3 regions of the Curtobacterium sp. LFS079 genome follow, and region 3 is predicted to be linked to each of the others. Evidence: riboswitches for the same ligand, from Rfam matches in the RefSeq annotation. Region 3 holds a riboswitch; each other region holds the start of a gene.
What was found. Region 3 has a riboswitch for S-adenosylmethionine ahead of ACNQPB_RS10310 (aminotransferase class V-fold PLP-dependent enzyme). Riboswitches for the same ligand answer to the same signal wherever they lie in the genome.

Region 1 (5,880 bases), on a different contig from region 3:
TCGCCGGAGGTGCCGTGATGACCGCCCCCGTCACCGAGCTCGGCACCGGCACCAGCGCCGAAACCACCGTTGAGCACATCCTGACCCTGGACTGCGCGGAAACCCGCGGCATCGTGCACGCGGTTTCCGGCTTCCTGCTGGAACAGGGCTGCGACATCGTGGACAACAAGCAGTTCGGCTCCCGCGACGATGCCCACTTCTTCATGCGGGTGCACTTCTCCTCCGCAGGTGATGACTCCACCCTGGAGAACCTGCGGGAGGCCTTCGGGCCGATCGCGGAGAAGTTCGGCATGCGCTGGCAGCTCGAACGCCACGGCTCCAGGCGCCGGGTGCTGATCATGGTCTCCAAGTTCGGGCACTGCCTGAACGACCTGCTGTTCCGTGCCCGGGTGGGCGAACTGCCCATCGATATCGTGGGCGTCGTGTCCAACCACACGGATCACCAGGGGCTGGTGGAATGGCACGGCATCCCCTTCTTCCACGTTCCCGTCACGGCGGCGATCAAGCCGCAGTCCGAGGCCCGGCTGTTGGAGATCATCGACGAACTGGACGTGGAGCTGGTGGTGCTGGCCCGCTACATGCAGGTGCTCAGCGACGACCTGGCCCGCAAGCTGGACGGACGTGCGATCAACATCCACCACTCCTTCCTGCCCAGCTTCAAGGGTGCCAAGCCCTACCACCAGGCCTACGCCCGCGGCGTGAAGACGGTGGGTGCTACGGCGCACTACGTCAACGGGGAACTGGACGAGGGTCCGATCATCTCCCAGCAGGTCCTGGACGTGGACCACACTTACGGCCCGGAAGACCTCGTCGCGGCCGGCCGTGACTCCGAATGCAAGGCCCTCAGTAACGCGGTGCGCTGGCACTGCGAGGGCCGGGTGATCCTGCAGGGCAACCGCACGGTGGTCCTCAAGTAGGCAGGGTCCCCCCAAAAAGCCTGTTCACGGGAAGCAGGAAATGCCCGACGGCGGTTCGCACCGCCGTCGGGCATCTTGCGTTTAAGGGGATCGGCTCAGAGGTCGTCGCGGCAGTGCGCGGAGTGCAGTTTGTAGAGGCCCGTAAGGTCTCCGGCCGCCAGGCCGTCCGGCGCGCCGATTTCCGGGTACATGAGCTGGACGGGATCGTCCACGTGGTCCAGGCCCACCACATGGCCCAACTCGTGCTGCATGACCGCCGAGACGTAGTCCGCCCCGCCGGGCAAGCCCATGAGTTCGGTGATCTGCGGGGTGTCCAGGTCCAGGCGCCCCGAGACGTAGCTGCGCGGGCCCGAACCGAAACTGTAGGCCGTGCTGCCGCCGGTGCCGATCACCTTGCCCGCCAATGCGGGAGACGTCGCGGGGGTGGTCCAGGAAACCAGCAGCGGAGCCCAGCGGTTCCCGTAGAGCTTGGGCTGGTAGGCCTCGCGCTTTGGCGTGGGTTTCTCCTTGGTGGCGCCGTCCTTGACGAACTTCAGGCCCGTGGCGGCCGAAATCTTCGCCACAGCGTCTTCCAGAAGGCCTTCCGAACCGGCCGGGGCGAGTTCCGCGTTGACCACATAGTGCACTGGACGGCAGGGCGAGTAGCCCACCGGGCTGCCGTCCGGGTTGGTGGCCAGGAACTTGTAGGACGTGCTTTCCACCGCCGGTTTCACGGGCGTGAGCAGCGGATGCCCGGCCTCCTCAAGGCCGGGCGGTGGAGCGTCGTCATCCTGCTGCTTCTTCGAGCCCGGCGCCGCGGCGCCCGCCGCCGTACCGGGTTGCGCGCCTTTGTCCGTGGCTTGGCGGCTGGCTCCCGGCAAGGCCGGAAAGAGGGACGTGATCCGTGGATCGCCGCGCAGGAAGCCACTGACCAGCAGCGCGATGACAACCGCAACGGCCACTACCAGGAGGTTGCGGAGCAGGTACAGGCCGGTGCGGGGACGCCGGGGCGGCAGGCCGCCGTCGGGCTCGAAATCCGGGTACATCCTGCTCCCTGCGTTGTAGACAAAGCGGCTGCCTGCCGCCTAGCCGACCACAGCTCCGAACAGCAGGCCAAGCCCGTAGGTTGCGCCGGCGGCGCCAAGGCCGATCGCCAGCTGGCGGAGGCCACGCGTGAGGGGCGAGGTGCCGGAAAGCAGACCAACGACGGCGCCCGTTCCGAGAAGCGCGACGCCCACCAGAGTACCGGCCGTCAGGAGGGCAGCGAAACCGCCGAGTCCGAAGATGAACGGCAGGATCGGCACGATGGCACCGGAGGCGAAGAAGCAGAAGCTGGACACCGCGGCACCCCAGGCGGAACCGACGGCTTCGTGCTCGTCCGGGCTCTCCTCTTCCTCCGGGTGGAGGGACAGGGATGGATCGCAGTCGCAGGAGTAGACGCCCATGCGCTCGGCGGCGCGGTGTTCGGCGGCTTCGTGGCTCATGCCGCGGGCCAGGTAGACCAGCACCAGCTCGTTGTGCTCGATGTCCAGGGAAGGCGCCGCGGAGAGCGTGACCTGGGTGGGCCGGGTGGCCTTCAGCAGTTCCAGCTGGGAGCGGACCGAGACGTACTCGCCGGCGCCCATGGACAGCGCACCGGCCAGCAGGCCGGCGATGCCGCTGAAGAGCACTACGGAGGTGGGGACGCCGGTGGCCGCCATGCCCATCACGAGGGACAGGTTGCTGACCAGGCCGTCGTTTGCGCCGAATACAGCGGCGCGGAAGGAACCGGAGAGCCGGTTGCGGCCGCGGGTGGCCAGACCGCGGACCACTTCTTCGTGGATCTGCTCGTCGGCGGCCATTGCACGCGTCGCGGCGGGATCGGTGGCGTAGGGGGAGCGGCTCTCGGCGCGCTGGGCAAGGGCCAGCACGAACACCGAACCGAAATGCCGCGCCAGGAAGCCGAGCAGGCGGCTGCGGGTCGACGCCGCCTTGGGCATTCCCGCGTGTTCACCCAACACGCGAAGCCAGTGGGCTTCGTGACGGCCTTCGGCGTCGGCGAGGGCCAGAAGGATTTCGCGTTCTTCGCCGTCGCGGCGCTGCGCCAGTTCGCGGTACACGGCGGCTTCGGCGCGTTCGTCGGCCAGGTACTGCCGCCAGCGTTTGATGTCTGCGGGGGAGGGAGGTTCCGGCTGCGCGGTGTCTTGCGGCCGCGCTGTGTCCATTGGCGTTTGCACTGTGGCTTTTGGCGGCACTGTGGCTTTTGGCGGCACTGGGTCTTTTCGCGGCACTGTGGCTTTTCGCGTTTGCACTGTGGCTCCTGTGTTGCCGGGGCGGGTTTCATCGCCCCGTTGCACTTCCACATTAGCGCCAATTTCCGCGGTTTTTTGGCCGGTAATCCTCACCACGGAGTTTCGGCATGCCTTAAAGCAAGCGCCGTCCTGCCACACCTTGACCCCCGGCAGGGGCAGTGCTCAGATGGAGGAACAAGGGGCACGGATTGGCGCGGCCGTGCAGTTGGCCGGACCGAGCCGCAGCCCGCGGCAAAGTGAACGGAAGGTTTCACCGTGGACAGCACCGAACCGCATGCCTGGCACGCCGAACGTCCGACCGTCGAGGCGGATCCCGCCTACGACTACAGCGAGGACATCCCTGTGGACGAGGAATGGGACGAAGAAGACGACGCCATTGACGAAGAAGAACGGGTCGTGCCGCTCGACGTCGATGAACACCGGGAAGAAGAAGGCGACGAAGAATAGCCCGGTACCCGTGTTCCGGTCTTTTCCGTCACTCCAGGATGAATGACAGGTCCTTGCCCCCGCGGTAACCGCGCGCGGCGACGGCGAGGAGCAGCCTCCGCTCGGCCGGAAACCAGAGGGCGGGCCGTACTGTACGGGCCAGCGCCCGGGTGAGGAGCCGCGGGTCAGCGCACCGCCCGAGTTCGCGCCTGCCGGCCACGAAGAGCAGCACCGATCCGCTGGAAATATCGACACAGGGAATCACCCGCAGCGCCGCCGGGGAGCCTGCGGCTGCGGGCGGTTCGGCGCGCGGTTCATTCCGGTTGTCCGTCTGGGCAGGTGCAAGGTGGGCGGTGGCATCAAGAGGCATTGGCCTTCTCCTGGGGGAGTTGCTCTTGCCTGGCCGGTTGTCTCTGGTCCGGTGCAGGCCGCTTCCTCATCCGAACCACCCGTGAACATGGGGTTGGTGCGTGGCAAGTCGGAGCTTGGCGCCACATCTCTTGAAGCTGGACTTACCTTAGCGCACCCGTCCCGCCTGCGGGACAGGGCAAAGCCGGGAACGACGACGGCGGTGCCACCTGCGCAAGGTGGCACCGCCGTCGTCGTTATCCTGTTAGCCCGCCGGGGACTAGTGGCCCGTGTGGCTGGCCACCGGGTGCGCGTCCAGGGGCAGTTCCTCGGAGACAGCCCCGGCAACCCGGCGCTCCCAGGCTTCGCGGACTTCCGGATCCGTGGGCGGCGTGAGCAGGGAAATCACCACATAGCAGACAAGGGAAGCGCCCAGGCCCCAGTAGATGGGCTCGTTGGCGTAGACGCCGTCCTCGCTCGGGATGGCACCCACCGCGTACATGATCAACAGGCCCAGCGTCAGCACCGAGCCGACTGCCATGGACCAGGCAGCGGCAACCCCGGTGCCGCGCTTCCAGACCAGGCCGCCGAGGATGGCGACCAGCAGGCCGCCCACCAGGATGTCGTAGGCGATGGTCAGGGCCACGACCACGTCCTGCGCCGCCATGGAGATCAGCACGGCCAGGATGCCCAGGCCCAGGACCCAGTAACGGTTGGCCTTGACGTCGTGCTCGGGGTTTTCGGTGTCATCGGTGTGGACGGTCTTGCCGAACCAGCTGGCCACGAACGGAACAACGTCTGCGCGGGCCACGGTCGCGGCGGCGATCAGGGCGCCGGACGCCGTGGACATCATGGCGGCGACGGCTGCGGCCATGACCAGGCCGCCGATTCCGATCGGGAGGATGTGGGTGGCAACTTCCGCGTAGACGACGTCCTTGCCGAGCGCCTTGACGTCGATGTTCGGCAGGGCTACGCGGGCAGCCAGGCCGATGACGGCGCCGGCCAGGCCGTAGAGGATGCAGTAGACACCGGCGGTGGCGCCGCCCCAGCGGGCCACCTTGGGGGTCTTGGCGGTGAAGACGCGCTGCCAGATGTCCTGGCCGATCAGCAGGCCGAGGGTGTAGACGACGAAGTAGGTGATGATCGTCTGCATGCCGATGCCGTCGATCTGGAAGAAGGACTCCTTCACCCGGGAGCGGATGCCGTCCAGGCCGCCGGCCGCGTTCAGGGCGAAGGGCAGCATGAGGAAGAAGATACCCACGGTCTTGATGACGAACTGGACCTGGTCGGCCAAGGTGATGGACCACATGCCGCCGATCGTTGAGTAGACCAGCACGATTGCGCCGCCGACGGCGATGGCGAGCCAGCGCTCCCAGCCGAAGAGGACCACGAAGATGGTGGCGTAGGCGCCGGTGGACGTGGCGCAGAGCATCAGGGTGTAGGCGAGCATGACGATGCCCGAGGTCTGCGTGGCCTGCTGGCCGTACCGCAGGCTGAGCATCTGGGAGACGGTGTAGATTTTCAGGCGCTGGATCGTCCCGGCGAAGAGCAGGCTCAGCAGCAGCACGCCGGTGCCGATCGCGACGACGAGCCACATGCCGGAGATGCCGAACTTGTAGCCGAGGCCCACGCCGCCCACCGTGGAGGCGCCGCCAAGGACCACTGCCGCCATGGTGCCCGTGTAGAGGAACGGGCCCAGGCGGCGGCCGGCCACGAGGAAGTCACTGTTGTTCTTGGTGCGGGACTTGCCCCACCAGCCAAAGGCCAGCATGGCCAGCAGATACACCACCACAATGGCGATGTTGAGGAACGATGAGTCCATTGTCGGCTCCTGGGGATTTTGCAGCGGCCGGGTTCCGTTTCCATGACAGCGCCGGTGTCATTCGGACCATTCCGCGGTGCGGGGTGTTGGGGGAGGA
Region 2 (5,880 bases), on a different contig from region 3:
GATGAACAAGGGAACGAAGAACGCCATCAGGGTAACGAGCCCCTCCAGCCACCAGAGGGTTCCGTTCAGGTATTCGTGGAAGTTGCGCCAGGACATCCACCTCTTGGCCGCCCAAAGCTTCTCGTAGGCCAGGATCTGCATGGCGCCCATGCCCCAGCGTCGGCGTTGCAGCAGGTACTGCTCGGCCGTCGCAGGCGCCAGTCCCACCGCAAGGGTCTGGTGGTGGTAGGCGGTTTTCCAGCCGCGGCGGATGAGCTTGAGGGTGGTATGGAGGTCCTCGGTGATGGTCTCGGTGGCCACGCCGCCGACCTCGCGGAGCGCCTTCACACGGAGCAGGGACGTCGAGCCGCACCAGAACGGTCCCGCCCCTGCGACGTTGCGGGCCGGCATCAGGACGTTGAAGAAGAGGCCCTGTTCACCGGCAATGCCGTCGTCGTCGAAGGCTCCGGAGTTGTAGAAAGCCTGCGGCCCCTGCACGAGGGCGATCTCCTCGTCGTTGAACCATCCGAGCGTGGCCGTGAGGAAACTGGGAAGCGGAACGTGGTCGCAGTCCAGGACGGCGATGATGTCAATGGGTTCGCCTCCGGCCGCCTCCTCCCGGGCCATCAATTCCAGGGCGTGGTTCATGTTTCCGGCCTTGGCGTGCTCGTGGCTGGGCCGGCTCAGGTACCTGGCACCGAAGGAGCGGCACATTTCGACCACCCACGGGCGGTCGCCGTCGTCCAGTACCCATGTCTCGTGGGCGGGCTGCAGGGCGCAGGCCGCCGCAACCGTGGGCGAGAGCACCTCGACAGGCTCGTTGTACGTGGGGATGAGGACCGCGGTCCTCAGCTTGTCACCCTGTTTCGGAGCTTCCGGCGCGGCACTGTCGATGTTCCAGATGGTGATGGTCTTCAGGACAATTCCGGCGAGCGGCAGGGCTTCGAAGACCACCAACACCCACGCAATGGCGACGTTCGCTCCGCTCGTGGGCAGGGTGAACCCGATGCGCCAGGCCAAATAGAGGACGAGGGCGGCGATCGCGCTGATGCCGCCGATGTGTGCCATCCTGCGGGACCGTGGCGCCTCCGGCGCGGGCAGGCCAAGCTGCGCCGCCCACCCGGCGATTCCGGCTTTGTTGTACGCCGAAGTTTCCCTTGGTGTGTCCCTGCCTGTCGGACGATCGGTACCCGCGCGCAGGTTTTCGAGAGCGTGCATGCGATTCCCCCAGCTGGATTCGGCAGTGCAGACCTGATCTAAGAAATTATGCCATTGTGCCAGCGCAGGGTACAGCGTTCACGGGCATCCCGGGAGGACGCCCGACAGCGTGTTCCAGTCCCGTTACGGAGCGTGACGGAGGCGGAAAACGCCGCCGTCGGCCCCTGATGCGGCTAGGCCGTGTGTACCCGTACCAGGGCGGTGCGCCGCTGGACGCTGTTGTCCACGGTGAAGTTCGTCAGTTCGGGCAGGTAGCGGTCGTCTGAATACTCAAGCTTCCTGCCGTCGGCGGACAGCGACAACCGCCGTTCCCGCAGCAGCGGAACGCCGGGTTTGCGCTCCAGGAGCCGGGCATCCTCCTCATCCGCGGCCACGGCGTCAATGGTGTGGCGGGCGCGGCTGAGGTCGACTCCGAGTTCCTTCAGGTGGGCGAAGATTGACCCTGCGTCCGGATCGAAGTCGAACAGCAGCCGCCCCACCTCGAGGATGAAGGACGTGCGTTCGATCATGGCCGGCAACCCGTCCAGGGTCCGGAGCCGCAGGACTTCGACGACGGCGTCCCCGGGTTCCAGCCCGAGCTCCCGCGCCGCTTCGCTCCCGGCAACCCGGCGCGCGACTTCGAGTGTCTGCTGGCCGGGAACGCGGCCGATCGAGTGGGCCCATTCGGTGAAGGACATGAAAGTCGAAAAGGACTGGGAGTGCACCTCGCCGCGGACCATCGGAGGTTTGCCCCGGCCGCCGGTGACTGCTCCCTCGGCACGCAACGCCGCCAGGGCTTGGCGCACCGGGCCGCGGGAGGTGCCGAATTCCCGGCAAAGCTCCGCCTCGCTGGGCAACTGCGAACCGGCAGCCCACACGCCGCTGCGGATCCTCTCCCGGAATTCCTCGCTCAGGCGTTGGTGCAACGGGAGGCTCACGATGTTGTCCACACCGCTGATGATACAAGTCGCGGTTTCCCGGGCTGCCGGGAAACCCGGCCCGAAGATGAACTCCACGTGAATTGGAAGCGCTTCAACACTCCATCCGGCCCGGGTTGTATACCTAAGCGGAGCGGCCCAGCGCGCCCGATTACGGAACATGACGGCGGCCGGACTGCGGGCCGTCGTCGCCGGTGTTATTTTTCTTAGTGAGTAATGAGCACCAGCGTTCAGCCCTGACTTGCTGGTCGGCAACCCTCTCTCCCGGCGGGGTGCCTCAGGTGACTACTCGGCGTATCGACACTTTTCGAACTGCAAGCGTGACTGAGGAGCACCAATGCCTGAACCAATCGAAGACAAACTCTCCTACCGCCTCATCACTGGCCCCGACACCCGCGAGTTCTGCGAGCGGATTTCCGCTGCCCTCGCCGAAGGCTACGTGCTGCACGGCAACCCGGCTGCGACCTTCAACGGCACCGACGTGATCGTGGCGCAGGCCGTGATCCTGCCCGCCGCCGTCGCGAGCGCGGACGCCGCGGTGGCCTCCGCCGTCGACGAGCTCGAAGGCTACGACGACGAGGAAGCATTCGAGGGACACGCATGAGCTACGCCGGAGACCTGAGCCCGCAGGACGCCTGGGCCAAACTCGAAGAAGGCGCCATCCTGGTGGACGTGCGCACCGAAGGCGAGTGGGCGCACATCGGCATCCCGGACACCAAGGCCACGGACAATGATCCCCTGTTCATCCAGTGGAACTTCGCCGGCGGGGTCCCGAACGGCAACTTCGTCGAGGAGCTCAAGCAGCAGGCCCCCGAGGACAGCGACGTCGAGCTCATCTTCATCTGCCGCTCGGGCCAGCGCTCCATCTCAGCCGCGATCGCCGCAACGCAGGCCGGCTTCACGGCCTACAACGTGCTGGAAGGCTTCGAAGGGGAGCCCGACCGCTACGGAGAACGCACCGTGAACGGCTGGAAGAACCGCGGACTGCCTACGAACCTGGGGAACATCTAAGTGACTTTCAATCCCGACGCCGCCAGCTGGAGCCCCGACACCCAGGCCGTCCGCGGTGGCCTTGACCGCAGCAATTTCCAGGAAACGTCCGAGGCCGTCTTCCTGAACTCCGGCTTCGTGTACGAGTCCGCGGCCGCCGCCGAGCGCGCCTTCACCGGCGAGGACGAGCGCTTCGTCTACTCCCGCTACGGCAACCCCTCCGTGGCCACCTTCCAGGAACGCCTTCGCCTGCTTGAGGGCACCGAGGCGTGCTTCGCGACGGCGTCCGGCATGTCCGCCGTGTTCACTGCCCTGGGTGCGTTGCTGGCTGCCGGTGACCGTGTGGTGGCAGCCCGATCCCTGTTCGGTTCCTGCTTCGTGATCCTCAATGAGATCCTGCCGCGCTGGGGCGTGGAGACCGTGTTCGTCGACGGACCGGACCTGGAGCAGTGGCGTGCCGCCCTCTCCGAGCCGACCACCGCCGTCTTCTTCGAGTCCCCCTCCAACCCGATGCAGGAGATCGTGGACATCGCCGCGGTCAGCGAGCTGGCCCACGCGGCCGGCGCGACCGTCGTCGTCGACAATGTCTTCGCCACTCCCCTGCTGCAGCGCTGCGGCGAGCTCGGCGCGGACGTGATCGTCTACTCGGGCACCAAGCACATCGACGGCCAGGGCCGCGTGCTGGGCGGAGCCATCCTGGGCACCAAGGAATTCATCGACGGCCCGGTCAAGCAGCTGATGCGGCACACCGGCCCCTCGCTCTCCGCGTTCAACGCCTGGGTGCTGACCAAGGGCCTGGAGACGATCGGGCTGCGCGTAAACCACTCCTCTTCCTCTGCTTTGAAGATCGCAGAATGGCTTGAAGAGCAGCCGGCCATCAACTGGGTCAAGTACCCACTGCTGAAATCGCACCCGCAGTACGAGCTCGCAACGAAGCAGATGAAGGCCGGCGGCACCGTACTGACCTTCGAACTGCTGCCCTCCGGCGGGCGCTCGGCCAAGGACGCCGCGTTCGCGCTGCTGGACGGCCTCTCCGTGATTGATATTTCGAACAACCTGGGCGACTCCAAGTCCCTCATCACCCACCCAGCCACCACGACGCACCGCGCCATGGGGCCGGAAGGCCGTGCGGCCATCGGCCTGAGCGACGGCGTGGTGCGGCTTTCCGTGGGCCTCGAGGACGTGGACGACCTCATCCGGGACCTCGAACAGGCACTAAAGCAGGTCTAGATACCGGTTTAGGTATCGGCTCCGCGCCAGTCCTGCCGCACCCAGGTGAGCACCGGCAGGGACTTGGTGTCGGACTCCGGTGCACCTTCCGGCATCGTCTCCCGGACAGCATGGCGTACGACGGCGGCCAGCGCGGCGGGGTCCGGGCGGCCGCCGTCGTTGTCGTTTTGTTCGCTCGCGATGCGGCGTTGCTCGGTGGCGCCGTTCCCGCGCTGCAGTATCTCCGTGACGCCTGCCTGGGCGAGGTCGAACTCACCCTGCTCGGTGAGCACGGGTTCCAGGTACTCCACGAGCGACCAGACGACGTCGGCCGCGGGTGCGGGCCGGAACGCACCGAAGTCCAGGAGCTCGCTGCGCAGGCCGAAGTTGCTCGCCTGCCACGATGCCATGCGGAGCAATGCCGTAGGCACGGAAGACGGCTCGATTCCCGCCTCGGACTCCCGGACCGCCGTCTCCACGAGGGCCCGCACCAGCACCGCAATCAGCGCGGCGTCCTCGGACCGCAGGCAGACGTCTGCCACCCGGACCTCCACCGTGGGGTTGTTGCGCGAAAGCCTGGCATCGAAGTAGATCATGCCTTCGTCCAGGAGGACCCCGGTGTCGATCAGCCGGCGCACCACGCGGCGGTAGCTCGCCAACGAGCCGAACACGGCCGACGGACCCGACGAGGGCCAGCGGTTCCAGGCCTGGGTCCGGTAGCTTTCGAAGCCTGTGGCCAGTCCGCGCCAATACGGGGAGTTGGCGCTGATAGCGGTGAGCACGGCGAGCTTGTCCCGGATATGGTCCAGCGCCAGCACGCCTTCCTCCGGTGAATTGATGGAAGTGTGCACGTGGAAACCGCAGGTCAGTTGCTCATGGGCCGTGATGCCGAAACGCTCCAGCATGATGGCGTAGCGCGGGTCCGGGGTGGTGTGGGTGGCCGAATCGACGGGTGAAGTGGCGAGGGCCGCGATCCGCGCCCCGTGGCTGCGGGCGGCGTCACTGGCCATGGTCCGGCCGCGGCGGATCTGACGCAGGAGCTCGGCGTAGCTGCGGCAGGGATGGGTCTGGGTTTCGATCTGTTCGAGCTTGAGTTCGTGGCTGAGTCCGGTGCGCGGCCCCGGGGCGGCCGGGGTGTCGTCGGCATCTGTGATCCCGGGAGCGCGGGTTTCGGCGGCTTCGGCATCGGCGGCGTCGGCCGTGTCGGCCGCACCGGTCCCGGCGAGGAGCGCGTCGGCAAGGGCGAGCGGCTCGCCGCTCGCAGGATCGACGATCAGCAACTCCTCTTCCACACCGAAAGTGCGCACAGAACAATTGTGCGCTAAGGGGCCGGGGGCCGGAACAGCGGGCTTTGGGGTCTGCCGGGCTGCTCCATGGACCCATTCTGCTGGATCACACCCCGTCGATACCGGCGAGGCCGCATGTTTCCGGGCTCCGGACCAGGCCGGTCCCTGGGTGATCAAGCAGAAAGTTCCCGGCTTCGTCCACATACGGCACTTTCCCCCGCGCACGGAGGCCGAATCGGTGGCTAGCTGGAGTCATGGACGCGCTCGAATATCTGGTTTCG
Region 3 (5,880 bases):
AACCACGGAGCCCGGTCACTGACGATGGGACGCTCCGCACAGTCATGGGATGAATCCGACGTCCGGATCCGGCCGAACAAGAAGGGTTCCCGCCCTCGCACCAAGGACCGGCCAAGCCACGACGACGCCGTGCTCGGGCGCATCATCACGGTGGACCGCGGCCGCTACACGGCCGTGGTCGCCGAGGACACCCCCGAGGAACGCGTCGTCATTGCTGCCCGCGCCCGCGAGCTGCGGCGCAATCCCGTGGTTCCCGGCGACTTCGTCGGTCTGGTGGGCGACGTCTCTGGCGGACCGGACGCCCTCGCCCGCCTCGTCCGGGTCGAGGAACGCAAAACCGTGCTGCGCCGCAGTGCCGACGACACCGATCCCGTGGAACGGGTAGTGGTGGCTAACGCCGACCAGCTGGTAATCGTCGTCGCCGCGGCCAATCCGGAGCCGCGCACCGGATTCATCGACCGCGCCCTGGTGGCAGCGTACGACGCCGGGATCGAGCCGCTGCTGCTCGTCACCAAGGCGGATGTCAAGGATCCTGCGGAGCTGTTGGCCAACTACCTGAGCCTCGACTTCCCGGTGATCATCAGCCGCACCGCCGACTCCGAGGCCTCCGGCATCGATGCCAGGAGTGACGACGGACTGTCCGCCAGGCTTGACGTCGCCGCCGTCAGCCACCTGCGTGAGCACCTCGACGGCAAAGTCACCGTGATGCTGGGGCACTCCGGCGTCGGGAAGTCCACCATGGTCAATGCCCTTACCGGCGCCGAACGCGCCACTGGCGGCGTCAACGCCGTCACCGGCCGCGGACGCCACACGTCCTCCTCGGCCCTGGCCCTGAGGCTGCACGAAGCTCCCGCCGGGAGCTGGATCATCGACACCCCCGGCATCCGTTCCTTCGGGCTGGCGCTGGTGGATCCGGACCGGATCATGCACGCGTTCCCGGATCTCGAACCGGGGACCGAATCCTGCGAGCGGGGCTGCAAGCACGATGCCAACGCGGTCCGCTGCGGCCTCGACGACTGGGTCGCCTCCGGTTCCGCCGGGGAAGCAGGCCCGGCCCGCCTTGCCTCCCTGCGGCGGCTCCTCGGCGCGGATCCGCGCCAGGAGGCCAAGGAAACCAAGGAACTGGGCACCGTCATCTGACGAGGCATGCTCCACAAGTCCCCGGGCGGGCAGTGTTTTGCCGGTAGTTTGGAACCATGACCCAAGCCGATCCAAATTACAACGACGACCTCCGCCTTGCCCACGTGCTGGCGGATTCCGTCGATGCCCTGACCATGGAGCGATTCAAGGCCCTGGACCTGCAGGTTGAGTCCAAGCCCGACCTCACCCCGGTGACCGATGCCGACCGCTCCGCCGAGGAAGCCATCCGCGGCCAACTGTCCCGCTCACGTCCACGGGACGCGGTGTTGGGCGAGGAATTCGGCAGCACGGGGCACGGCGCCCGGCGCTGGATCATCGATCCGATTGACGGAACCAAGAACTTTGTCCGCGGCGTTCCCGTCTGGGCCACCCTCATTGCTCTCGTCGACGGCGACGAGGTGGTTGTCGGCGTCGTCAGCGCTCCCGCCCTGGGCCGGCGCTGGTGGGCAGTGAAGGGTGGAGGCGCCTACACCGGCCGCTCCCTGGCCTCGGCCACCCGGCTCAAGGTCAGCAACGTCTCGCGACTGTCCGACGCCTCGCTGTCCTACTCGGAAATCTCGGAGTGGAAGAAGCAAGGCTCACTGGATTCCTTCCTGGATCTGGAAGACGCGGTCTGGCGCAGCCGGGCATATGGCGATTTCTGGTCCTACTGCCTCGTGGCCGAAGGCGCCGTGGACATCGCCGCGGAACCCGAGCTCGAGCTCTATGACATGGCGGCGCTGGTGCCGATCGTGACCGAAGCCGGCGGCCGCTTCACCTCCCTCGACGGCACGGACGGCCCCTTCGGAGGGAACGCCGTCGCCAGCAACTCGATCCTGCATTCCGAGGTCCTCAGGAAACTCAACCCGTCCATCGACGACCTCCTCTAAGCCTGCACCCCTCAGGCTTCGGCGAAGATTCATCGGCAGGCGTCCCCGCTGCGGGACGCCTGCCGATTTTTGTTCGGCAAACAGCCCCGAATCCGCTTTCCGTAACAATCGGCTTAACAAAGCCGGCCGGCTTTGGCGCGTCGCGTATGGTGTCTTAGTCTCAAAGACAGGTCACGAGTGCCAGCGTGAAACCCCGGTTTGCTGGCCGGCAACCCTCCATCGCGGCGGGGTGCCCCGGGTGACGACCCGGCCGGTCCGGAACGGATGCGGCAAGCGCGGATCCCCTGCACGCAGGGTTCCCTTGAATGAGGACTTCCATGAGCACTGCCACTTTCACTTCGCCTGAACTCCGTCACAACGACTCCCCGCAGGCACCCGCTGCCCGCCCGCTGGCCGCCGTCACCGGCGCCGAACTGCAGGCCCCGCTCATCCAGGGCGGCCACGTACGGTACGCAAACCTGGACTACGGCGCATCCGCCCCGGCGCTGACCGTTGTGTCCGCATACCTGAACGAAATCCTGCCGTTCTATGCAAGCGTCCACCGCGGCGCCGGCTACGCCTCGCAGATCAGCACCTCGGTCTACGAAAACGCGCGCAACATCGTGCGGGATTTCGTGGGCGGCCGCTCGGACGACAGCGTGATCTTCACCCGCAACACCACCGATTCCCTGAACCTGCTGGCCGGTTGCCTGCCCGTCGTGGACGGAAAGCACGGCGGCGAAGTCCTGTACCTGGACATCGAGCACCACGCCAACCTGCTCACCTGGCAGCATGTGCCGCACCGCAGCATCGTCGCCGCGCCCACCCTGGCGGAGACCCTGGCCAATGTCCGCGAAGCCTTGGCGCAGGGCGGCGTCAGTCTGCTCGCTGTCACCGGAGCCTCCAACGTCACAGGTGAGATCCTGCCGGTCAAGGAGCTTGCCGCCCTTGCCCACGGGTACGGCGCACGTATTGTCGTCGACGCCGCCCAGCTCGCCCCGCACCGGCGGGTCGACATCGCCGCGGCGGACATCGACTACCTGGTCTTCTCCGGGCACAAGCTCTACGCACCGTTCGGCGCCGGAGTCCTGGTAGGCCGCCCCGACTGGCTCGACGCCGGCACCCCGCACCTCGCCGGTGGCGGCGCCGTCCGGGAAGCGCGCCTCGACTCGGTCACCTGGGCCACCGGACCGGCCCGCCACGAAGGCGGTTCCCCCAATGTGCTCGGCGCGGCCACCCTGGCCCGGGCCACCCAGGTCATCGCGGAACTGGACCAGGACGAGTGGCACGCCCACGAATCCGCGATCCGGACCCATCTGGTTGAAGGCCTGAAGGACATCGAGGGTGTCACGGTCCACCAGATCTTCAGCGACACCGACCCGGCCGACACCATCGGCGTCGTGAACTTCTCCCTTGAGGGCTACGACGCAGGCCTGGTCGCCGCGTACCTCGCCGCAGAACACGGCATCGGCCTGAGGGACGGGCGATTCTGCGCCCACCCGCTGCTCAAGCGGCTCGGCTTGCCCTCCGGTTCCCTGCGCGCCAGCTTCGGCCTGGGTTCCCGGCTCGAGGACGCCACGCGTCTGATCGCCGGAATCAAGGCGCTCAAGTCCGAGGGCCTCGGCTGGGATTACGTCGTCGACGCCGGCCGCTGGGTCCCTGCCAACGACCACCGCAGCTACCCGCATTGGGCGCCAAACACTCCCGGAACCGCAGGCGCCGCGCCCTGCAGCACCGACTGAGTGCGGTAGATTCATAGAGTATTTCAGGACCCGGTGAGGAGTGGACGCGTGGCTTTGCGATCCGGTGGACACCGCGGCGGACCCAAGCTCCGAAACGCCAGGCTCCACGGTCCCAAACTGCACAGCGAGCGGCGGCGCGAGCTCGGATCGAGCTTCCAGGACGGCGGCGAGCACTACCACCGCGTCCGTCCCGGCTACCCGGCCGATTCCGCGGACTGGCTGGTGCCCGCCGGCGCCCGGACCGCCGCGGACATCGGTGCCGGGACCGGCAAATTCACCGCCCTGCTGCTGGAACGCGGCCTGCAGACGGCCGCCGTCGACCCTTCCGAAGACATGCTCGCGCAGCTGCGGAAGGATTACCCGGCGGCCACGGCACTCCTCGGCACGGCAGAGGCAACAGGACTGGCGGATTCAGCATTCGACGTCGTCAGCGTTGCCCAGGCTTGGCACTGGTGCGATCCCCTGCTGGCGAGCACCGAACTGGCCCGCATCCTGCGTCCCGGCGGAGTACTCGGCCTCGTGTGGAACCAGCTGGACACCTCGGTCCCCTGGGTCCACCGGCTCTCGCGCATCATGCATGCCGGGGACGTCCACAAATCGGACTTCCGACCCGTGGTGGGCCCGGAATTCATCGGCTTGGAAAGCCACCTTAGCCCGTGGGAAGATCCGCTGTTCGCGGAAGACATCATGGAGCTGACGAAGTCGCGCAGCTACTACCTGCGCGCGAATGAGGCCACCCGGGCGAAAGTCATGGCCAACCTCCAGTGGTACCTGCACGAGCACCTTGGCCACGGACCATCCGATGTCATCCGGCTGCCCTACATAACACAGAGCTGGCGGGCGCGGAAAGCCTGAGCCGGGCAAATTTCCAGGCATGCCGTTCACGGTAGGCTAGGAGCGTGAAGACCGGCACGCCCTCATCCTCGATCGAGGACTACGTCAAGGTCATCTACTCGTTCACCGAGTGGCAGGACAAACCCATCACGTCGTCGCAGCTGGCCCAGCGTCTCGGCGTGGCGAACTCCTCGGTTTCGGAGATGGTCCGCAAGCTCAAAGACCAGGGCCTGGTGGACCACCGGCCGTATGGCGCGGTCACCCTCACCCCGGAAGGGGTGCAGCTCGCGCTGGCCATGGTCCGGCGGCACCGGCTGATCGAGACCTACTTGGTCATGGAGCTTGGCTACAGCTGGGACGAGGTCCACGATGAAGCCGAGCTCCTCGAGCACGCCGTCTCCGATACGTTCATCGAGCGCATGGCCGGGAAACTGGGCAACCCTGCACGCGATCCGCACGGCGACCCCATTCCCGCCGCGGACGGTACCGTCATCTTGCCGCACGCCCACCGGATGGTCGAGCTGGACGAGGGGCATTCCGGCCGGATCACCAGGATCAGCGACGAAAACCCGGAGCTGCTGCGCTACCTGGCGGCGGAAGAAATCGACCTGGACGCCAGCGTGGAAGTCCTGGGCCGCAAGCCCTTTGGCGGCGCGTTGGTGGTGAGGATCGGCAGCGGAGCGTCGAGCCGTGAATACGACCTGGCAGACGAGGTGGCCTCGGCGCTGTGGGTGGCCTCCGAGTCGACCCACGCAGGCTGCACGCTGCACGACGCCTGACGTTATTGTCCCTCCCCGGCCTGCGGTACGGTTTCCAGCTCCGGGTTGCGGATCCCGACGGCGGACGCCGCTGCCCCGATCATCAGCAGCAACGCGGTGACCACCGCGCCCTGGTGGAGGCCCGCCGTCGTCAGGACCGGGCCGGTGATGATCCCGGCGAAGGCGATGCAGACCAGGCCAGCGATGCGGGCCACGGCATTGTTGATCGCCGAACCTATGCCTGCCTGCTCGGGCGGAACCGCGCCCAGAATGGCTGCAGTCAGCGGAGCCACCGTCACGGCCAGCCCGACGCCGAACACGATCTGTCCAGGCAGCACCTGTGTCCAGTAGTTGAGCGTTTCCTGCACGGTGAGCAGCAGCAGGAAGCCGATGCCGCACAGCACCGGGCCGAGGGTCATGAACCAGCGGGGGCCGAACTTGCCGGCAAGCCCGCCGAAGTAGCTCGACGCCAGCATCAGGATCACGGTGGAGGGAAGCAGGGCGATGCCCGCCGTCGTCGCACGCATCCCGCCCACCTGCTGAAGGTAGATCCCCAGG

Region 1: linked by a shared signal. The riboswitch ahead of ACNQPB_RS12710 (hypothetical protein) and the one ahead of ACNQPB_RS10310 (aminotransferase class V-fold PLP-dependent enzyme) in region 3 are both predicted to bind S-adenosylmethionine.
Region 2: linked by a shared signal. The riboswitch ahead of ACNQPB_RS13135 (DUF1737 domain-containing protein) and the one ahead of ACNQPB_RS10310 (aminotransferase class V-fold PLP-dependent enzyme) in region 3 are both predicted to bind S-adenosylmethionine.

The regions. Positions count from the first base shown of each region.
Region 1 covers NZ_JBFPFO010000006.1:236,279-242,158, reverse strand. Annotated here, with positions in the region: gene ACNQPB_RS12735 (sarcosine oxidase subunit gamma) at 1-18, shown strand, start outside; gene purU (formyltetrahydrofolate deformylase) at 18-917, shown strand; gene ACNQPB_RS12725 (matrixin family metalloprotease) at 1,013-1,942, opposite strand; gene ACNQPB_RS12720 (VIT1/CCC1 transporter family protein) at 1,982-3,100, opposite strand; gene ACNQPB_RS12715 (hypothetical protein) at 3,443-3,634, shown strand; gene ACNQPB_RS12710 (hypothetical protein) at 3,663-3,983, opposite strand; SAM riboswitch class IV at 4,000-4,119, opposite strand; gene ACNQPB_RS12705 (sodium:solute symporter family protein) at 4,242-5,783, opposite strand.
Region 2 covers NZ_JBFPFO010000007.1:71,861-77,740, forward strand. Annotated here, with positions in the region: gene ACNQPB_RS13125 (glycosyltransferase family 2 protein) at 1-1,197, opposite strand, end outside; gene ACNQPB_RS13130 (GntR family transcriptional regulator) at 1,371-2,126, opposite strand; SAM riboswitch class IV at 2,327-2,441, shown strand; gene ACNQPB_RS13135 (DUF1737 domain-containing protein) at 2,452-2,718, shown strand; gene ACNQPB_RS13140 (rhodanese-like domain-containing protein) at 2,715-3,125, shown strand; gene ACNQPB_RS13145 (O-succinylhomoserine sulfhydrylase) at 3,126-4,334, shown strand; gene ACNQPB_RS13150 (glutamate--cysteine ligase 2) at 4,343-5,620, opposite strand; gene ACNQPB_RS13155 (endonuclease domain-containing protein) at 5,854-5,880, shown strand, end outside.
Region 3 covers NZ_JBFPFO010000005.1:47,934-53,813, reverse strand. Annotated here, with positions in the region: gene aroA (3-phosphoshikimate 1-carboxyvinyltransferase) at 1-22, shown strand, start outside; gene rsgA (ribosome small subunit-dependent GTPase A) at 25-1,140, shown strand; gene hisN (histidinol-phosphatase) at 1,197-2,009, shown strand; SAM riboswitch class IV at 2,179-2,291, shown strand; gene ACNQPB_RS10310 (aminotransferase class V-fold PLP-dependent enzyme) at 2,327-3,730, shown strand; gene ACNQPB_RS10305 (class I SAM-dependent methyltransferase) at 3,779-4,585, shown strand; gene ACNQPB_RS10300 (metal-dependent transcriptional regulator) at 4,630-5,343, shown strand; gene ACNQPB_RS10295 (MFS transporter) at 5,346-5,880, opposite strand, start outside.